DNA from 3 places in the Pandoraea sp. LA3 genome. Region 3 is predicted to be linked to each of the others. Evidence: predicted binding sites of a transcription regulator. Region 3 holds the regulator's gene; each other region holds the start of a gene.

Region 1 (5,887 bases), on a different contig from region 3:
CTTGCGTCTCGAAGTGATAGCGGCCGGTGTGCAGCGACGACGGGCCGAGCTTGACGTACTTCACCATCAGGAACATTTCAATGATGAGCAGCGCGGTGTAGAAGATGATGAATCCCGCGAGGCTCATGTACAGATCGGTAGCCGAGAGCGACGATGTGGAGAGATGCGTCGGCAGAATGCCGGCGATGGTCCACGGCTGACGCCCCACTTCGGCGACGATCCAGCCGAACTCGGCCGCGAGCCACGGCAGCGGAATCGCCCACACGCACCAGCGCAGGAACCATGCCGAGCGCGGCTTGAGCAGACGGCGTCGCGCGCACAGCCAGAACGCCCACAGGAACGTGAACAGGAACAGGAAGCCGAGGCCGACCATGATGCGGAACGACCAGAACACGGGCGCGACCGGCGGAATCGTGTCGTTGGCCGCCATGTGGATCTGTTCGGGCGTGGCGTCGACGACGTTCGGTGTGTACTTCTTGAGCAGCAGGCCGTAACCGAGATCGTCTTTGTACTTGTCGAACTCGGCACGCACCGCGGGCGACGTATCGCCGCTACGCAGCTTTTCGAGCGCCGCGAACGCCAGCATGCCGCGCTTAATGTTGTCCTTGTGCTCGTCGCGCAATTGCGTGAGACCGATCACCGGTGTGTCGACCGAGCGCGTGGCGATCAGACCCATCGCCCAGGGAATCTTCACCGCGTAGTCGGTGCGCTCTTCCTTCTGATTCGGGAAGCCGAACAGCGTGAACGATGCGGGCGGTTTGGCCGTCTCCCATTCCGCCTCGATGGCGGCGAGCTTGACCTTCTGCACTTCACCCGTGGTGTAGCCCGACTCGTCGCCCAGCACGATGACGGAGAGGGTCGAGGCCAGCCCGAAGCCCGCAGCGACCGCGAAGGAGCGCAACGCGAACGGCACGTCGCGACGCTTGAGCAGGTACCACGCGGAGATGCCGAGCACGAACATGGCGGCGGTCACGTAACCGGCCGAGAGCGTATGCACGAACTTCACCTGCGCCACCGGGTTGAAGACTACTTCCCAGATGCTGTTGAGCTCCATGCGCATGGTCTCGTAATTGAAGTGCGCGCCGACCGGATTGTTCATCCAGCCGTTCGCCACGAGAATCCACAGCGCGGAGAGGTTCGAGCCGAGGGCCACCGCGAACGTCGTCGCCAGGTGGCCGATGCGCGAGAGCTTGTTCCATCCGAAGAAGAACAGGCCGACGAACGTCGCTTCGAGGAAGAACGCCATCAACCCTTCGATGGCGAGTGGCACACCGAAGATGTCGCCAACGTAATGGGAGTAGTACGCCCAGTTGGTCCCGAACTGGAATTCGAGCGTGAGACCGGTGGTCACGCCCATCGCAAAGTTGATCAGGAAGAGCTTGCCCCAGAACTGGGTCATGTCCTTGTAGATCTGCTTGCCGGTCATCACGTAGACCGACTCCATGATGACGAGCAGCCACGACAGGCCCAGTGTGAGCGGGACGAACAGGAAGTGATACAGCGCCGTTATGGCGAACTGCAAGCGCGAGAGGTCGACGACTTCGCTACTGATCATGGCGGACACCTTGATTTTTGGTGGGGGACTGCGCTTCGACGGCCTGCGGCCCGATGAGGGCGCGGGCCACGACGTCCGGCGGCAACTGCATGTGCTTGGCCATCGGAGCGTCGAAGAACGCGTGCTTCAGAATGAAAAGGAGTACTACCTTGATCGCGAGTACGATCAGGATTTCGAGGGCAAAGCGGGAAGGGCGGGTGCGCCAGCGCCGGATTATCCAGGCTAGTGCGCCGGATGCCGGTGGGGCGGCGGATGCGGTGGCTGACGTCGATGTCGGTGCGCCGCCTGGTGCGTTGCCTGACGACACGACAGCGGCGGCGGTCGCGGCGAGAGGCTTCGGACTGCTAGGAGAGTGGGTGTCCATCCGTGACGGCTCCTGGCGTCGAAAGTCGTGTGTTGGGAACAGCGTCGACTTTCGGCGCATTTTGCCTTATCGCTTGAAAATGTCAAACCGCAGCGCACGGGGGCGGATGACACGCAGATGACGCTGGTTCGATGCGGATCTGCCGCCACGAGCGTGGCAGATGAGAAGCGGATTCGAGACAAGGGTCCGGCGCGGCGAACGGCCCCCGGGCCGTCCTTCGCACGTAGCATGGCCACGTACGAGCCGATTCTATCGACGGGCCTGGGGCACGACCTTGCGATGCATCAAGTCTCGCGCAGATGGCGGGTGAACTTTCGATGGACAAAAAAAGCCCCGTGAATGTCACGGGGCTTTGTCGGCCTTTATGGGGCTTGGCTGCCGGCGGTTTTCTGCCGGCGCGGAGCCGGGTGTCGTGTGGCAATTTGTCGCGTGTTGCCTGGGACGTCCCCGACTCGGGTGTTACGCGTGCATCGTCACATCGTCAGGCGCGCCGCCATCAGGCGTACGCTTGCAGTGCACCCTTCATCTTCTTCATCGCGGCCACTTCGATCTGGCGGATGCGCTCGGCGGACACGCCGAATTCGTCAGCCAGCTCGTGCAACGTGGCGCCACCGCTGCCGTCGTCGGCGACCGACAGCCAGCGCGCTTCGATGATGCGGCGGCTACGCGGGTCGAGACGGCCGAGCGCCGTTTGCAGACCATCGCTTTGCAGATGGTCGCGCTCGCGCGCTGCGATCACGGCGGTCGGCTCCTGATGGGAGTCGGCCAGATAGGCGATCGGGGCGAAGCTTGCGCTGTCGCCGTCGTCGCTATGACCTTCGAGCGCGATATCGCCGCCCGACATGCGGGTTTCCATCTCGATGACGTCTTCACGCTTGACGTTCAGATCGCGGGCGACCTGATCGATCTCTTCCGGCGTGAAGGCCTGAAGGCCCTGCTTCTGGCTGCGCAGGTTGAAGAACAGCTTGCGCTGCGCCTTGGTCGTGGCGACCTTGACCGTGCGCCAGTTCTTCAACACGTATTCGTGAATCTCGGCCTTGATCCAGTGCATGGCGTACGACACGAGCCGGACACCCTGCGTCGGGTCGAAGCGCTTGACGGCCTTCATCAGGCCGATATTGCCTTCCTGAATCAGGTCCGCATGCGGCAGGCCGTAACCGAGGTAGTTACGCGCGATCGAGACCACCAGACGCAGGTGCGAGAGCACGAGCTGACGAGCGGCTTCGAGGTCGTCTTTTTCACGCAGACGCTTGGCGAGCGACTGCTCTTCCTCGGCGGAAAGCATGGGAATGCGATGGACAGCCTGAATATAGCTGTCGATATTGCCCAGACTGCCCGGCAGCATCAACGCCGACGGGGCAAGAGCGAGGGCACGCGAATTCGGCGCCGTGCCGGTGGCCGGCGTCGTCGGATGCTTGTTGGCGGCAGTACTCAAGTGGTGGACTCCTGGTTAGCCTCTGGGAAAGCATTTTAGCACTCTCTTTCGATGAGTGCTAAAGACGTTAGAACCCTTACCGGGCGGGAAGTTTCCGGTGTCTCGGGGTTTTCCAGCACCCCCCGTCAAACGGGAGAAGTCACTGGCGCAAACGTGACTCGGATGGTGTAAATTGCAACCCAAGCCGCGAGCGAATAGTGATGGCGAAGACGGGAGGATCAGCATGGCTGGCAAGCACATTGACGAGGTGCGGCGACGCGAATCGGCGCGCTTCGAGGCGATGATCGACGGCAATATCGACGTGCTCGAAACGCACCTTGCGGATGGTCTGTTCTACGTCCATTCGAACGGCAAACGCGAGTCGAAAGGCGAATTTCTCAACGCCCTCAGCTCGGGCCGCCGGAAATACGCCGCCATCGATGTCACTTCCCAGGAGCTACGCGAATTCGGCGACACGGTCGTCGTGACTGGCAAACTCGACGTCGAGCTGGAAACCGCGACCGGCTCACTCAACTCTCAGATGGTCTACACCGCCGTGCATGTGCTCGAAGCCGGTGTCTGGCATCTGATCTCGTGGCAGGCGACCCGCATGGCGCCGTCGGACTGACATCTCCGGCGGCGCTTTTCCATGCTTCCCATGGGTTGCTGCGTCACCCGCCTCTCGCCCGACACGGATCGGGCGTCCTCTCCAAAACAGAAGATTTGATGGCTTTCGGGATGAATTGTTCCGAAAAAATCGGATTTTTCTTAGGTATTTCGCGTTTGCGTCGGAATTCGAGCGAATAGCCGACGTTGCGGGCGTAATGCAGGGGCGCGGTAGGAAACCTGTCTCACGTAGCGACGCCAAGCCGCTACGACGGTCGGTATCGTCGGTATCGTCGATGCCGGGCGCCAGATCGCGCCGCGGCGCCGCCGATCACCCTGTAGTCCCGAGTGCCTGACAAATCACTTCGACTTGACGGGCGATCGGGGCGGGCACCGGAACGTCGTCCGCGAGCACGGCCTCGATCCACCGGGCGGTGGCCGGCGCGCCGGCGGCAGGGAGTGACGGCGGCGTGCCGGTGGCGCCTTCCTCGGCCGATTGCCACAGACGGTAGGTGCCGTCCGAGAAGCCCTCGATGGCGGTCTGACGCCGGGCGTCGGCGACAGGTTCGCCTTCGGTGCCGCGAGCGAGCAGCACGCCCGGGGCGGCGCTGTTGGCAGCGTCGGCGAACATCTCGCCCAACGTCTCCCGATACTCCGGATGGGTGTAGTTCACCAGACGCAGCGCCGGTCCGGCGAACGGTTGCAACAGCTTCACGACCGTATGCCCAGAATTGCGTACGCCCAGCGGTGCGCGCATCTCCAGCAGGCGTTCCAGCGCGGGCGAGAGCGCGGCGATCGGCAGATAGGCGACGCGCCGGGCGCGCAGCGCCGCTTCGGCTTCGGCGGCCGAGCCGCACGCGTGATGTCCCAGTTCCGCAAAAATCGCTTGCGTGCCGACGCGATTCACCCCGCTGTGATGTTGCCCGTGGACCAGCACCGGGATGCCCTCGCGTGCGAGCAACAATGCCAGCAGGGGCGTCAGATTCGGCTGTTTTCGCGCGCCGTTGTAGCTGGGCAGGAGCACGGGAGGCGGCGCGTCGGTCGGTGCGACGAGCGGCGTGAAGGTGGCATGCGCCGCGTCGAGCATGGCGCGCAGTTCGACGGGGGTCTCGCCCTTGATGCGATACGCGATCAGCACGCCGCCCAGCTCGGCGGGCGACACGCGTCCGGCGAGGATGGCGTCGAACAGCGTGCGGGTTTCGTCGGCGCTCAGTGCGCGGGCACCCTTGGCGCCACGGGCGATGATCTTGAGCAGCGGGGCGCAGGCAAATGGGGCAGCGGAGGTCATGACGTTTCTGTCGACGTTCGTGGACGGATGCGAGGATGCATCCATCATACGCAATCATGTGTCATCGGGGCGAGCGCTTGCAGTACCATCTCGGGTTCGGATGCGACGTCTGACGCCGGGTACGGCCCACGCATCTCCCCCATTTCCGCTTTCGAGGTCTGCCATGTCCACGCTGTACAGCTATTTCCGCAGTTCCGCCGCGTATCGGGTGCGTATCGCTCTGAACCTGAAGGGGCTCGACTACGACACCGTACCGGTGCATCTGGTACGCGACGGCGGTGAACAGCTCAAGCCGGCCTACCGCGCGCTCAACGTCAATGCGCTGGTGCCGACGTTCGTCGACGGCGACGTGAACATCCACCAGTCGCTCGCCATCATCGAGTATCTGGAAGACGTGCATCCCACGCCCGCCCTCTTGCCGGCAGACCCTGTCGCACGTGCACAGGTGCGTGCGCTGGCGCTGGACATCGCGGCCGACATCCATCCGATCGACAACCTGCGCGTGCTGCGTTTCCTCAAGCACGACATGGGCGTGACGGAGGAGCAGAAGAACGCCTGGTACGTGCACTGGATCGTGGAAGGCTTCACGGCACTCGAAGCGCGCCTCGCGGCGCAGAAGGCACCGGGCAAGTTCGTGCTCGGCGACACGCCGACGCTTGC
Region 2 (5,887 bases), on a different contig from region 3:
ATGAACGGCGCCATCCACAGCGATTGCATCGCGTAGAACACCCCCTGCGTGATCCCCGAGAGCGACGTCACTTTCCAGAACATGGCGCTGCCGAGCACCTCACGCACGCCTTGCAACGCTTCGGACAAACCACCCTGCGCATGCGAACCCGGCTTCTCGGGCGCGCCGAACCAGAGCGCCACCGACATGAACACCGTGAGCGCCGCCAATCCGAACGACACCACGCGCCAGTCCGTCAGGCCGAGCAGCCAGTTCAGCGGTGTGCCGACGACCACGCCGCCCATGCCGCCCACCGCCATCACCAGACCGTTGAGCAGCGGCAGACGAGCCACCGGAAACCATTGCGCCAATGCCTTGAAGGCGCTGCCCAGACACACCGACACGCCGACACCGATCAGCAGACGCCCGACCATCAGCGCGCCCACGCCCTGCGCCAGACCGAACAGCGCTGCACCGGCGGCTGCCAGCAGCAACACCAGCGACGCCACACGGCGGGGCCCGAACTTGTCGAGCAACACGCCCGCAGGCAATTGCGCCCCGGCAAAACCGAGGAAATAGAGGCTCGTGAGCAGACCGAGGTCAGCGGACGAGAGGCCGAGTTCGCGCGTCATGAATGGCGCAAATCCGATGTTCACACCGCGATACACGTAGGAGACGAAGTATCCGCAGGCAAACAGCACGAAGATTCTGAGTGCTTTCGACATGGAGTAAACCCTAATCACTTGCTTGGGTATCGATTGTCTGCGGAACCGTGCGTTGAAGCCAACGAAACCTTTGCGCTCGTATTGTGAGTAGAATTTGACATCATGTTCCAGCACCTCCCTCCCCTCCAATCCCTGCGTGCGCTTGAAGCGGCTGCCCGTCACCGCAGTTTCACGCGCGCCGCCGAAGAATTGAATTTGACGCACAGTGCTGTCAGCCATCACATGCGCGCGCTGGAGCAGCAGTTAGGCACGGCCCTCTTTCGCCGCGTGGGGGCACGGATGATTCCGACCAGCGTCGGCGCCCGCCTGGCCGAACGAGTGCGCATTGGTATGTCGGAACTCGACGAAGCAATGAACGAGGCCAAGGCCGGCATTGCGCCCCATGCGACACCCGCCATCGTCCGTCTGGAAATCAGCGTGATGACCGATCTTGCGGCGCAATGGCTGATTCCCCGGCTATCGCGATTCAGCGAGCGGCACCCGGGCATCGATCTGGTCGTGCGCATTCATGCAGATATCGCCGCGCCCGATCCGTATTCGGTCGACGTCGGTATCTGGCATCAGCGCGTAGAAGAAACCGGGTTCGTGACACGCAAGTTGCTCGACGACTTTGTCATCGCTGTCTGCCATCCTGACGTCGTCGCGCAGGTACCGGACTTTACGGTGGCCGACATCCACAAGTTGCCGATGCTGCGTTTCGCCCACCGCTCGTGGCGCGACTGGCAGGTGGCTGCCGGTTTGCCGCCGCACGAGCCCACGCGCGGGCCGATCTTCGACGATTCGGGGTTGCTCCTGCGGGCCGCCATCGCGGGACAAGGCGTTGCGACCTCTCGCAGCCTGCTCGTGCGCGATACGCTCGCTGCGGGTGAACTGGTGCAGATCGGGGACGTCTGTATTCCGCCGAGTCTGGAATACCATGTGAACTGGCGGGAAAATCATCCGCGCGAGCGCGCGATCCACGCCTTCTGGGACTGGATGCAGGACGAGATCGCGGCCATGACACCGCTTGCCGGCTCTCCATTCCCGCTCAGGCGCGACGATGGGGCAACCGAGACTGTCGCACCGCCGGATATCGCCGCCCGCCCGAAAGCATCGGGGAAAGACTGACGGCGAACGCCCGCGTCGTCAGAGCTCAAACGGCGGCGCATAAAAAAACGGCAACGCATTCGGGAGAATGTGTTGCCGTTTTGGCGTTGGGCGACGGTACGTAGATCGATGATCTTGCACCGACGCCCGGAGGCCAGACATTCGAAGCGCCTCACGGCGCTCCGTGCATGCCGTCTCTTGCGAGACTTACATGCCCATGCCCATGCCGCCCATACCGCCCATGTCGCCCATACCGCCGGCCATCGGAGCATCTTCCTTCGGCAGTTCGGCAACGGCGCAGTCGGTCGTCAGGAGCAGGCCCGACACCGAAGCGGCGTTTTGCAGTGCGGTGCGGGTGACCTTCGTCGGGTCCACAACGCCCATTTCCACCAGATCGCCGTACTCGCCCGACGATGCGTTGTAGCCGTAGTTGCCCTTGCCGGCAACCACGTTGGCCACGACGACGCTGGCTTCTTCGCCACCGTTGGTGACGATCTGACGCAGCGGCTCTTCCATCGCGCGCAGCACGATCTTGATACCGGCGTCCTGGTCAGCGTTGGCACCCTTGAGGTCCGACACGGCAACGCGAGCACGCAGCAGCGCAACACCGCCGCCCGGGACGATGCCTTCTTCCACGGCAGCGCGGGTAGCGTGCAGCGCGTCTTCCACGCGTGCCTTCTTTTCCTTCATTTCGACTTCGGTCGCAGCACCGACCTTGATCACGGCAACACCGCCGGCCAGCTTGGCCACGCGCTCTTGCAGCTTTTCACGGTCGTAGTCGCTGGTGGCTTCTTCGATCTGGGCACGGATCTGCTTGACGCGTGCTTCGATGTTCACGGCTTCACCGGCGCCATCGATGATGATGGTGTTTTCCTTGCCGATTTCGATGCGCTTGGCTTGACCCAGCTCAGCCAGCGTAGCCTTTTCCAGCGTCAGGCCGATTTCTTCGGCGATGACCTGGCCGCCCGTCAGGATGGCGATGTCTTCCAGCATGGCCTTGCGGCGGTCGCCGAAGCCCGGAGCCTTGACGGCGCAGGTCTTCAGGATGCCACGGATGTTGTTGACCACCAGCGTTGCGAGGGCTTCGCCTTCGACGTCTTCGGCGATGATCAGCAGCGGACGGCCAGCCTTGGCGACTTGCTCGAGCACCGGCAGCAGGTCACGGATGTTCGAGACCTTCTTGTCGAACAGCAGGACGAACGGGTTCTCCAGGATCGCGACTTGCTTTTCCGGGGTGTTGATGAAGTACGGCGAGAGGTAACCGCGGTCGAATTGCATACCTTCGACGACGTCCAGCTCGTCTTGCAGCGACTTGCCGTCTTCGACGGTGATCACGCCTTCCTTGCCGACCTTGTCCATCGCCTTGGCAATGTAGTCACCGATCGAGGTATCGCTGTTGGCCGAGATCGAGCCGACTTGAGCGATTTCCTTGTTCGTGGTGCAGGGCTTGCTGATCTTGCGCAGTTCTTCGATGGCGGCAGCAACGGCCTTGTCGATACCGCGCTTCAGGTCCATCGGGTTCATGCCCGAGGCAACGTACTTCATGCCTTCGCGAACGATCGACTGCGCCAGCACCGTTGCGGTGGTGGTGCCGTCACCGGCGTTGTCGCTGGTCTTGGAAGCCACTTCCTTGACCATTTGCGCGCCCATGTTCTGGAGCTTGTCCTTGAGTTCGATTTCCTTGGCGACCGACACACCGTCCTTGGTCACGGTCGGGCCGCCGAAGCTGCGCTCGAGCACGACGTTACGGCCCTTCGGGCCCAGGGTCACCTTGACGGCGTTGGCCAGGATGTTGACACCCTCGACCATCTTGGCACGAGCGGCATCGCCGAAAACGACTTCTTTAGCTGCCATTGCTGTAACTCCTTGAATACTTTACGTAGATGTCTTTGGGGGAAAGACTTACTGGGCCACGACGGCCATGATGTCTTCTTCGCGCATGACCAGCAGTTCCTGGCCATCGACCTTCACGCTCTGGCCGGCGTACTTGCCGAACAGAACGCGGTCGCCCACCTTCACGTCGAGTGCGATCAACTTGCCTTGATCATCGCGCTTGCCCGGGCCGACGGCCAGGATCTCGCCCTGGTCCGGCTTTTCAGCAGCCGCGTCCGGGATCACGATGCCCGATGCGGTCTTCGTTTCGTTGTCCAGGCGCTTGACAATAACGCGGTCATGCAAGGGACGAAGGTTCATTACAAGCTCCTCTTTCTCTCAGTGAGATCGTCAAAACTAAATATGCAATCATTTGCATATCTGGTGAATTCATGGCGTTAGCACTCTGCGCCAACGAGTGCTAATTATAGGGACGGGGTTTTACGATTTCAAGACGCGGGGTTTTCCCGGGGGTGAAGAAAAGTGAAATTACTGACGAGATGCACTGAATTCCGGACTTTGCTCACTCAACTTTGATCTCGTCAGATCGACATCAGACGCAAACTTTTTGAAATCAACCACATACGTGACGATCTCAGCTAGAGGGTGTGGGGGATGCGGGGTACGCCAGGATCCAGTGCCGCCTGGAAGGCGGTCGGATCACCGAACAGCGGCGTGAAGTGATTGCCGGTGTGAAGGATCGTGAGCACTGGGCCACCGCCGAGATTGTAGGTCTCGTAGCTCGAAAACCCCCCAGTCACCGGATTCACGCTGACAACGTGCAACGTGAACGCGCCAATCTGATTGACGATCATTTGCAGCACCGCCTGCCCGCCGCCCTGATTCAGATCGAACATGTCGAGCAGCCCGACCAGACCGAGGTCCATCGCGCTCGCCCGGATATGGTCCACTTGCTGCTGTGTCGGATTACGCCCGGATGCCAGCAGGACCGCATAAATCAGGCAGTTCATGCCACGCCCGGGTGCACGCCCGACGCCGAAATGGTGCCGGACGTTCTGCAACGAAGCATCCATGGCCTGTTGCGCAGTAAAGACGTCGCTGTGTCGATGGCCGAGGTCGTGCAAGGTTTGCTGCTTGCTCGACGGATCCGGCGGCGTGTCGAGTTTTTCGCGTTTGAATCGACTGAGCTCAGGCACCGAGACCTGGCCGGCTTCGCGCGACGCCTTGACGAAGTCTTCGGCACCCACGTCAGGCTGCGCTGGCAAATGGCCGCTACCGAACACGGGAGACGCCAGATCGTAGCGAACGTTCATCCGGACGTTCCTCACGTTGTCGATGCCGAAACGTTGCACATACTCCAGCACGTTTCCTAACACCTGCTCGATTCGGCTCGTAGCGTCTCGGCCTTCCATCCAGGCCTGCCCCAGATTGCTGTTGACGTCGTAATTTCCAAGGTGCCGCAATATGGCGCTCCGATACTCGGTCGCCGATTGCCGGTATCGGGCCGATATCTCGGTCAACTGCCCTTCGAGCGTACCCAGCGTTAGGGTCGCATCCTGCAGTTCCTGCGCCAGCGTATCAGGTGATTTTGGCGCCGAGGCGGGCATACGGAATAAGGCGCTGAACCGATTGGAATCGTTAACTTTCGCGAGATAAGCCCCCCGGTTTTCAACGTCATATCGCTTCTGCGCGACCGACTGCCGTTGCGTATGGCACGCGCTGGCCAGCCGCGCATATTCGTCGCGAAAGCGTCGGAAATTCTCTTGCAGCGTGGCGACGGCTTCTTCTTCGCGGCCGTGCCAAAGAATGGCCATCGGTCCGCCGATACATTGGTCGGGATTGTGAAGCACGGCATTGCGTTCGAGAGCACCGCCGTTGGCTGACGCAAGGTGAATGCCGTCGGCGAATTTGGCACGGAACCACGTGTTGTCGCCTTCGCCCGAATTACGTCCGACACCGCCTTCCAGACCATTTTTAGCGAGCCAGTCGAGGTACATCTGGCCGTTCATGTTCCGGAAAATCAGGTAGACGTTCTTGCCCACGGCAATGGCCGTTTGCGCGGCCCGGATGATCCCTTGCACCGCCGCGTTGCCTGCATATTCCTTATGCTTGCTCACAATGTCTTCAAGACGCCGCAAGACGGTATTCATGAAGAACAGCGCGAGCTCATCGTCCTTGAGCAGATACCCATCGATGGTCTGCGCGACACGCTTGCCGGTATCGGTGGCAAATTTTGACGATATCTGCGTATCCGTGGACTTCAT
Region 3 (5,887 bases):
AAGCGTCGAAATGCAAACGGGCGGTGATGATTCACCGCTCGTTTTTTCATGGTGTCAGTCGATGCGATTGACCCGGATAGGCGCGCCTTTTGACGTCTCTGACGATCGGACGGGATGCAACCTGCCTGATGCCTGACCGGGCGCATCAAAGCGCCAGCATCTCCCGTGCATGCTTGCGTGTCGTCGCCGTAATTTCGACACCGCCGAGCATTCGCGCAATCTCTTCGACACGTTCGCTGCGTCCGAGCGGTTCGATTTCACTCATCGTCGTGTCGCCGTCGCTGCGCTTGCTCACGCGCAGATGCTGATGGCCGAGCGCGGCGACCTGCGGCAAATGCGTGACGCACAGCACCTGCCGTCCCTGACCCAGCTCACGCAGCAGACGGCCGACCACTTCTGCGACGGCGCCGCCGATGCCGGAGTCGACTTCGTCGAAAATCAGCGTCGGCGTGAGGCTCGCGCTGCTGGCGATGACCTGCAAGGCGAGGCTGATGCGGGCGAGTTCGCCGCCCGAGGCGACTTTGGCGAGCGGGCGCGTCGGCACGCCCGGATGACCCGCGACGAGGAATTCGACCGTCTCCAGACCGAACGACTGCGGTTCGGGCGTCGGCGTGAGGGCGACTTCGAAACGGCCGCCGGGCATGGACAGGTCCTGCATTGCGCGCGTGACTTCGCGCGAGAGCGACGCCGCCGCCTTCGCCCGCGCCTTCGACAGATCCTTGGCGAGCTTGAGATACATGGCGTGCGCGGCGTCGGCCGCGGCCTGCATGGCGGCGGTGTCCGCCGACGCCGTCAATTCTTCCAGTTGGGCACGGCGTTCCGCGAGTTCGGCGGGCAACTGCTCGGGCGTGATGCGGAACTTGCGTGCGGCTGAATGCAGCGCGTCGAGGCGCTGCTCGACCACAGCGAGACGCTCCGGATCCAGGTCGACGCGCTGCGCGTAATGCGTGAGCGAGTGAACCGCTTCGCGAAGCTGAATCTCGGCGGGTTCGAGCGCGGCCAGCGTATCGGCGAGCCCGGCGTCGATCTCCGCCAGTTCGCGGATCTGATGCACGACATGCCCGAGCGACGGGACGACGGCGCCATCCGCTTCGGCGAGTACGTCGAGCGCGCCCTGTACGCCGTTGATGAGACTCGCGGCGTGCGAGAGGCGACGATGCTCGGCACTCACTTCATCCCACTCGCCTTCCTGCGGGTTGAGCTTGTCCAGTTCGGACGTCTGCCATTCGAGACGCTCGCGCTCCAGTTGCAGCTCACGGTCGCGTCCGTGCGCTTCTTCGCAACGTTTCACGAGGCGTCGCCATTCCTTATGGGCCGTGGCGGCGTCGGCGGCAAGCGCCGTGGCGCCGGCGTGGGAGTCGAGCAGGCGGCGCTGCGCGTCGGGGCGCAGCAGTTGCTGATGCGCATGTTGCCCGTGAATGTCGACGAGCATTTCGCCGAGTTCGCGCAACTGCGTGAGCGTGGCGGGCGTGCCGTTGATGAACGCGCGCGAACGTCCGCCGGCATCGAGCACGCGGCGCAGCAGCACGCCACCATGTTCTTCGAGCGTGAGCGCCTGCGCTTGCAGCCAGGCTTCGAGGTCGGGGCGCGCTTCGGCGTCGGCGGCAAACTCGGCGGTGATGTCGGCGCGCGTCTGCCCGTTGCGCACCATGCTGGTGTCGCCGCGCTCGCCCATCGCGAGCGCCAGTGCATCGATCAGAATCGATTTGCCCGCGCCGGTCTCCCCCGAAAACACGGTGAAGCCGGCGGAGAATTCCAGGTCGAGACGATCGACGATCACGAAATCGCGAATCGAGAGACTGCGTAGCATGGGATGTCGGGTGAGGCGTGAAGTCAGTTCTGCGGCGTATCTTCGTCGGAGATATGCTCGTTCCAGTGCAACTTGCGGCGCAGCGTGGCGTAGTAGTTGTAGCCCACCGGATGCAGGAACGTCACCTGATGTTCGGAGCGGCCAACCAGAATCCTGTCGCCCTGACGCAGCTCGGCAAACGACTGCATGTCGAAGTTGGCGCCGACCTCGCGCCCGCCCGTGATCGTGATGACGATGTCGCTCGAATCGGGCAGCACGATCGGACGGTTCGACAGCGCATGCGGGGCGATCGGCACGAGCACCACGCCGCCGAGGCGCGGATGCAGGATCGGGCCGGTCGCGGACAGCGCGTAAGCCGTCGACCCCGTGGGCGTGGCGACGATCAGCCCGTCCGAGCGCTGCTTGTACATGAAGCGGCCATCGACGTCGACACGCAGCTCGACCATCCCGGAGATTCCCGAGCGGTTCACGACCACGTCGTTGAACGCGAGGGTCTCGAAGAGCGTCTGGCCGTCGCGCTCGATGCGCGCGGACAACAGCGTGCGCTGCTCGGCTTCGAAGTGGCCTTCGAGCATGGCGGGCACGACCTGTCGCATGTCGTCGAGCGGGATGTCGGTGATGAAGCCCACGCGCCCGTGGTTCACGCCGATGAGCGGCACCTTCGAGGCGGCAAGCTGACGGCCGACGCCGAGCATCGTGCCGTCGCCGCCGACGACCACGGCCACATTGGCCTGGACGGCGATCTCCTGAATGTCGAGCGTGCCGTACGGATCGGCGCCGGCGCCGATGTTGTGCGCCGTATCGCGCTCGAAGACGACGTGATGCCCGCGCTGGGCAATGCATGCCGCAAGCGTGAGCAGTGGTTCGGCAACGCCGTCGGCATGGTACTTCCCGACGAGCGCCACGGTCTTGAAGGGGCTCCCAGTTTTCATGCCGCCATTACACCATAAGTCGATGACAGCAACCATCGGCACGCACGGCCTGCAACGGTTCTCGTGTCAGGGTTCACCGTGCGCCGCGTACCTACGTTTCGCGTTACAATTTTTGCCATGCTAGATCAACGTGCGCAAACGCTTCTCAAAACCCTGATCGAACGGTACATCGCCGATGGCCAGCCGGTCGGTTCGCGTACGCTTTCGCGTTATTCGGGACTCGATCTGTCCCCGGCGACCATCCGCAACGTGATGGCCGACCTCGAAGCGCTGGGGTTCGTCGCCAGCCCGCATACGTCTGCGGGCCGTGTGCCGACGCCGCGCGCCTACCGTCTGTTCGTCGACACGATGCTTTCGGTGCGCCCGCTCGAAGAGGCCGTGCACCATCTGGCGTCGCAAGTGCAGACGAGCCTGCAACCGGCCGGGCCGCAGCAACTGGTCGCGTCTGCCGCGCAGGTGCTCTCGCATCTGTCGCAGTTCGCAGGCGTGGTGCTCACGCCGCGCCGCAGCCAGACCTTCCGCCACATCGAGTTCCTGCGCCTGTCCGACAAGCGCGTGCTGCTGATCATCGTCACGCCCGACGGCGACGTGCAGAACCGCATCATCCTGACGGAAAAGGACTATTCCCCGGCGCAACTGGTCGAGGCGGCGAACTATCTGAACGCCAACTTCGGCGGCCACAGCTTCGACGACGTGCGCACTTACTTGCGTGGCGAACTCGACGCCCTGCGCTCGGACATGAGCGCGTTGATGCAGGCGGCGGTGCAGGCCGGCAGCGATGCGATGGCCGACACCACGCGCGAGAGCGTGCTGATCTCGGGCGAGCGCAATCTGCTGGGCGTGGAAGATCTGTCGTCGAACATGGAGCGGCTGCGCAAGCTGTTCGACGTGTTCGAGTCCAAGACCGGCCTGTTGCAATTGCTCGACGTGTCGAGCCGGGCGTCCGGCGTGCAGATCTTCATCGGCGGCGAGTCGAGCCTCGTGCCCATCGAGGAAATGACGGTCGTCACCGCGCCCTACGAAGTCGACGGTCAGGTCGTGGGTACGCTCGGCGTGATCGGACCGACGCGCATGGCCTATGAACGCGTGATCCCCATCGTCGACATCACCGCCAAGCTGCTCTCGAACGCACTGAGCCAGCACTGATTCGGTTACAACCCCGTAGCATTCCTTTACACGCTGTCACACGCCGTGGGCTTACGCTCAAGGTGTCCCTCGTGGTGCGCCGGTGAGCCGACGGTCCGATGCCCGCCCGAGGATTCGGACAGAACCACACGGTGGCGAACCGACCTGATGACCGGCGATGTGACCGATGTCATGGCGAACGCCACATACGGTGTGCCTATCGAAAAGAGCCCGGAGTGTTTATGAAATCCCTGATTTCCTGGCGAACGATGGTTCGCTCTCTCGGCGTCGGGCTGGCGCTGGGTGTGCTGGGGGCGGCGGGGTTGCCTGCGCTCGCACAGGCGCAGAGCGCCGATCCTCCCGGGCGGGTGGCCCGCCTGAGCGAGTTCGACGGCACCGTCACCTACGCGCCTTATTCGGCTTCCGGCAATAGCGAGTGGCGCTACGCCGACCGCAACCGGCCGCTCACCACGGGCGACGCCGTCTGGGTCGACCGCAACAGTCGTGCGGAGATGCACGTGGGCGGCACGGCGGTGCGCATGGGCGCTTCGACGAGCGTTACGCTCTCGGCGGTGACCGACCAGAATGTGCAACTGAACGTAACGCAGGGCACGGTGGGCGTGCGACTGCGCAACCTCGATCCGAATCAGCCGTACGAGATCGATACGCCGAATCTGGCGTTCGTGCCCTCGCAGGTGGGCGAATACCGCGTCGACGTCGATCCGAATGGCGTGACGACGGTGAGTGTCTGGCGTGGCGCGGGGACTGCGTACGGGCAGGGCGCGTCGGTACCGCTGCAACAAGGGCAGCGTGTGGCATTCGTGGGCCAGAACCTGACGCAGCAACAGACCGGCCCGCTCGTGGCCGACGTCTTCGATCAGTGGATGCGCGATCGCGATGCCCGTGAGGACGCCTCGGTGTCTGCGCGCTACGTGCCGCGTGACATGACCGGCTTCGAGAGCCTCGACGACTACGGCTCGTGGCAGGAGACGGCGAGTTACGGCTCGGTGTGGGTGCCGTCGAACGTGCCGTCTGGCTGGGCGCCGTATCGCACGGGCCATTGGGTCTGGGTCGATCCGTGGGGCTGGACCTGGGTGGACGAGGCGCCGTGGGGCTTCGCGCCGTATCACTACGGGCGCTGGGCTTACGTCGATGCGCGCTGGTGCTGGGTGCCGGGGCCGGTGGCGGTGCGTCCGGTCTATGCGCCGGCGCTGGTCGGCTGGGTCGGCGGCAACAGTGGCGGCAACCCGTGGGGCGTATCGTTTGCGGCCGGTGGTGTCGGGCTCGCATGGTTCGCGCTCGGGCCGCACGACCCGTACCGTCCGGCGTACCACGCTAGTTCGTCGTACGTCACGAACATCAATCGATCGACGATCGTGCGCACGACGAATGTCACCAACAACATCACCAATATCAATAACGTCTACGTGAACCGGAACGTGCGCGGCGCCGTGTCGACCATGCCTGCACAGGCGTTCGTGCAGGGACGCGCCGTCGGCGCCCCTGCGGCGCTGGCGGCCCCGCCGCGCGGCACGCAGACGTGGCGTGTGGGCAATACGCCGGGCGTGGCGCCGGTGCAGCAAAGCGTGTTCGGCAACAGTCGTCCGGCAGCAGGCGCACCGCCGGCGGGCGTGTTCAACCGGCAGGTGCTGGCGACGCGTGCGCCGGTCGTGCGCGGCGCCCCGTCGCGCGAGCTGACGAGCAATCTGCATGCGGTACCGAACGCTGGCGGTGCGCCGCTGGTGTTCGGCCAGAACGGTCAGCAGGTCCGCAATCCCGGTGCGGGACGGCCGAACGGGCCAGCGCCAGTGGCGCCGCGAGTCACGGTTGTCAGTACGCGTGGACCCGTCGGTGCGCCGATCGGGACAAATGGGGCGCTCCCTGCGCAGCCAGCCTTGGGGCCGACCGGCGCGTTGGGCGCGACGCCCGCGCACGGCGCACTTCCGGCGACGGGGGCTGTCCCGCCGATGCATGGCGCGCCGGGCGTACCCGGCCAGCCAGGGGTGCCGGGCGCGCCCGG

What was found. Region 3 encodes HrcA, which represses chaperone genes, less so after heat shock. Its sites were predicted from a motif close to TTAGCACTCNNNNNNNNNGAGTGCTAA; they were not measured.
Region 1: the regulator HrcA is predicted to act here: its motif matches at 3,390-3,416, upstream of rpoH (RNA polymerase sigma factor RpoH).
Region 2: the regulator HrcA is predicted to act here: its motif matches at 4,061-4,087, upstream of groES (co-chaperone GroES).

The regions. Positions count from the first base shown of each region.
Region 1 covers NZ_PTPY01000036.1:801,207-807,093, forward strand. Annotated here, with positions in the region: gene C5N93_RS22085 (cytochrome ubiquinol oxidase subunit I) at 1-1,555, opposite strand, end outside; gene cydP (cytochrome oxidase putative small subunit CydP) at 1,545-1,979, opposite strand; gene rpoH (RNA polymerase sigma factor RpoH) at 2,416-3,264, opposite strand; gene C5N93_RS22100 (nuclear transport factor 2 family protein) at 3,578-3,961, shown strand; gene ybiB (DNA-binding protein YbiB) at 4,271-5,227, opposite strand; gene maiA (maleylacetoacetate isomerase) at 5,391-5,887, shown strand, end outside.
Region 2 covers NZ_PTPY01000030.1:389,956-395,842, forward strand. Annotated here, with positions in the region: gene C5N93_RS11815 (MFS transporter) at 1-704, opposite strand, end outside; gene C5N93_RS11820 (LysR substrate-binding domain-containing protein) at 807-1,811, shown strand; gene groL (chaperonin GroEL) at 1,998-3,644, opposite strand; gene groES (co-chaperone GroES) at 3,693-3,983, opposite strand; gene C5N93_RS11835 (DUF4157 domain-containing protein) at 4,262-5,887, opposite strand, start outside.
Region 3 covers NZ_PTPY01000028.1:54,116-60,002, forward strand. Annotated here, with positions in the region: gene recN (DNA repair protein RecN) at 146-1,810, opposite strand; gene C5N93_RS08595 (NAD kinase) at 1,834-2,742, opposite strand; gene hrcA (heat-inducible transcriptional repressor HrcA) at 2,860-3,888, shown strand; gene C5N93_RS08605 (DUF6600 domain-containing protein) at 4,110-5,887, shown strand, end outside.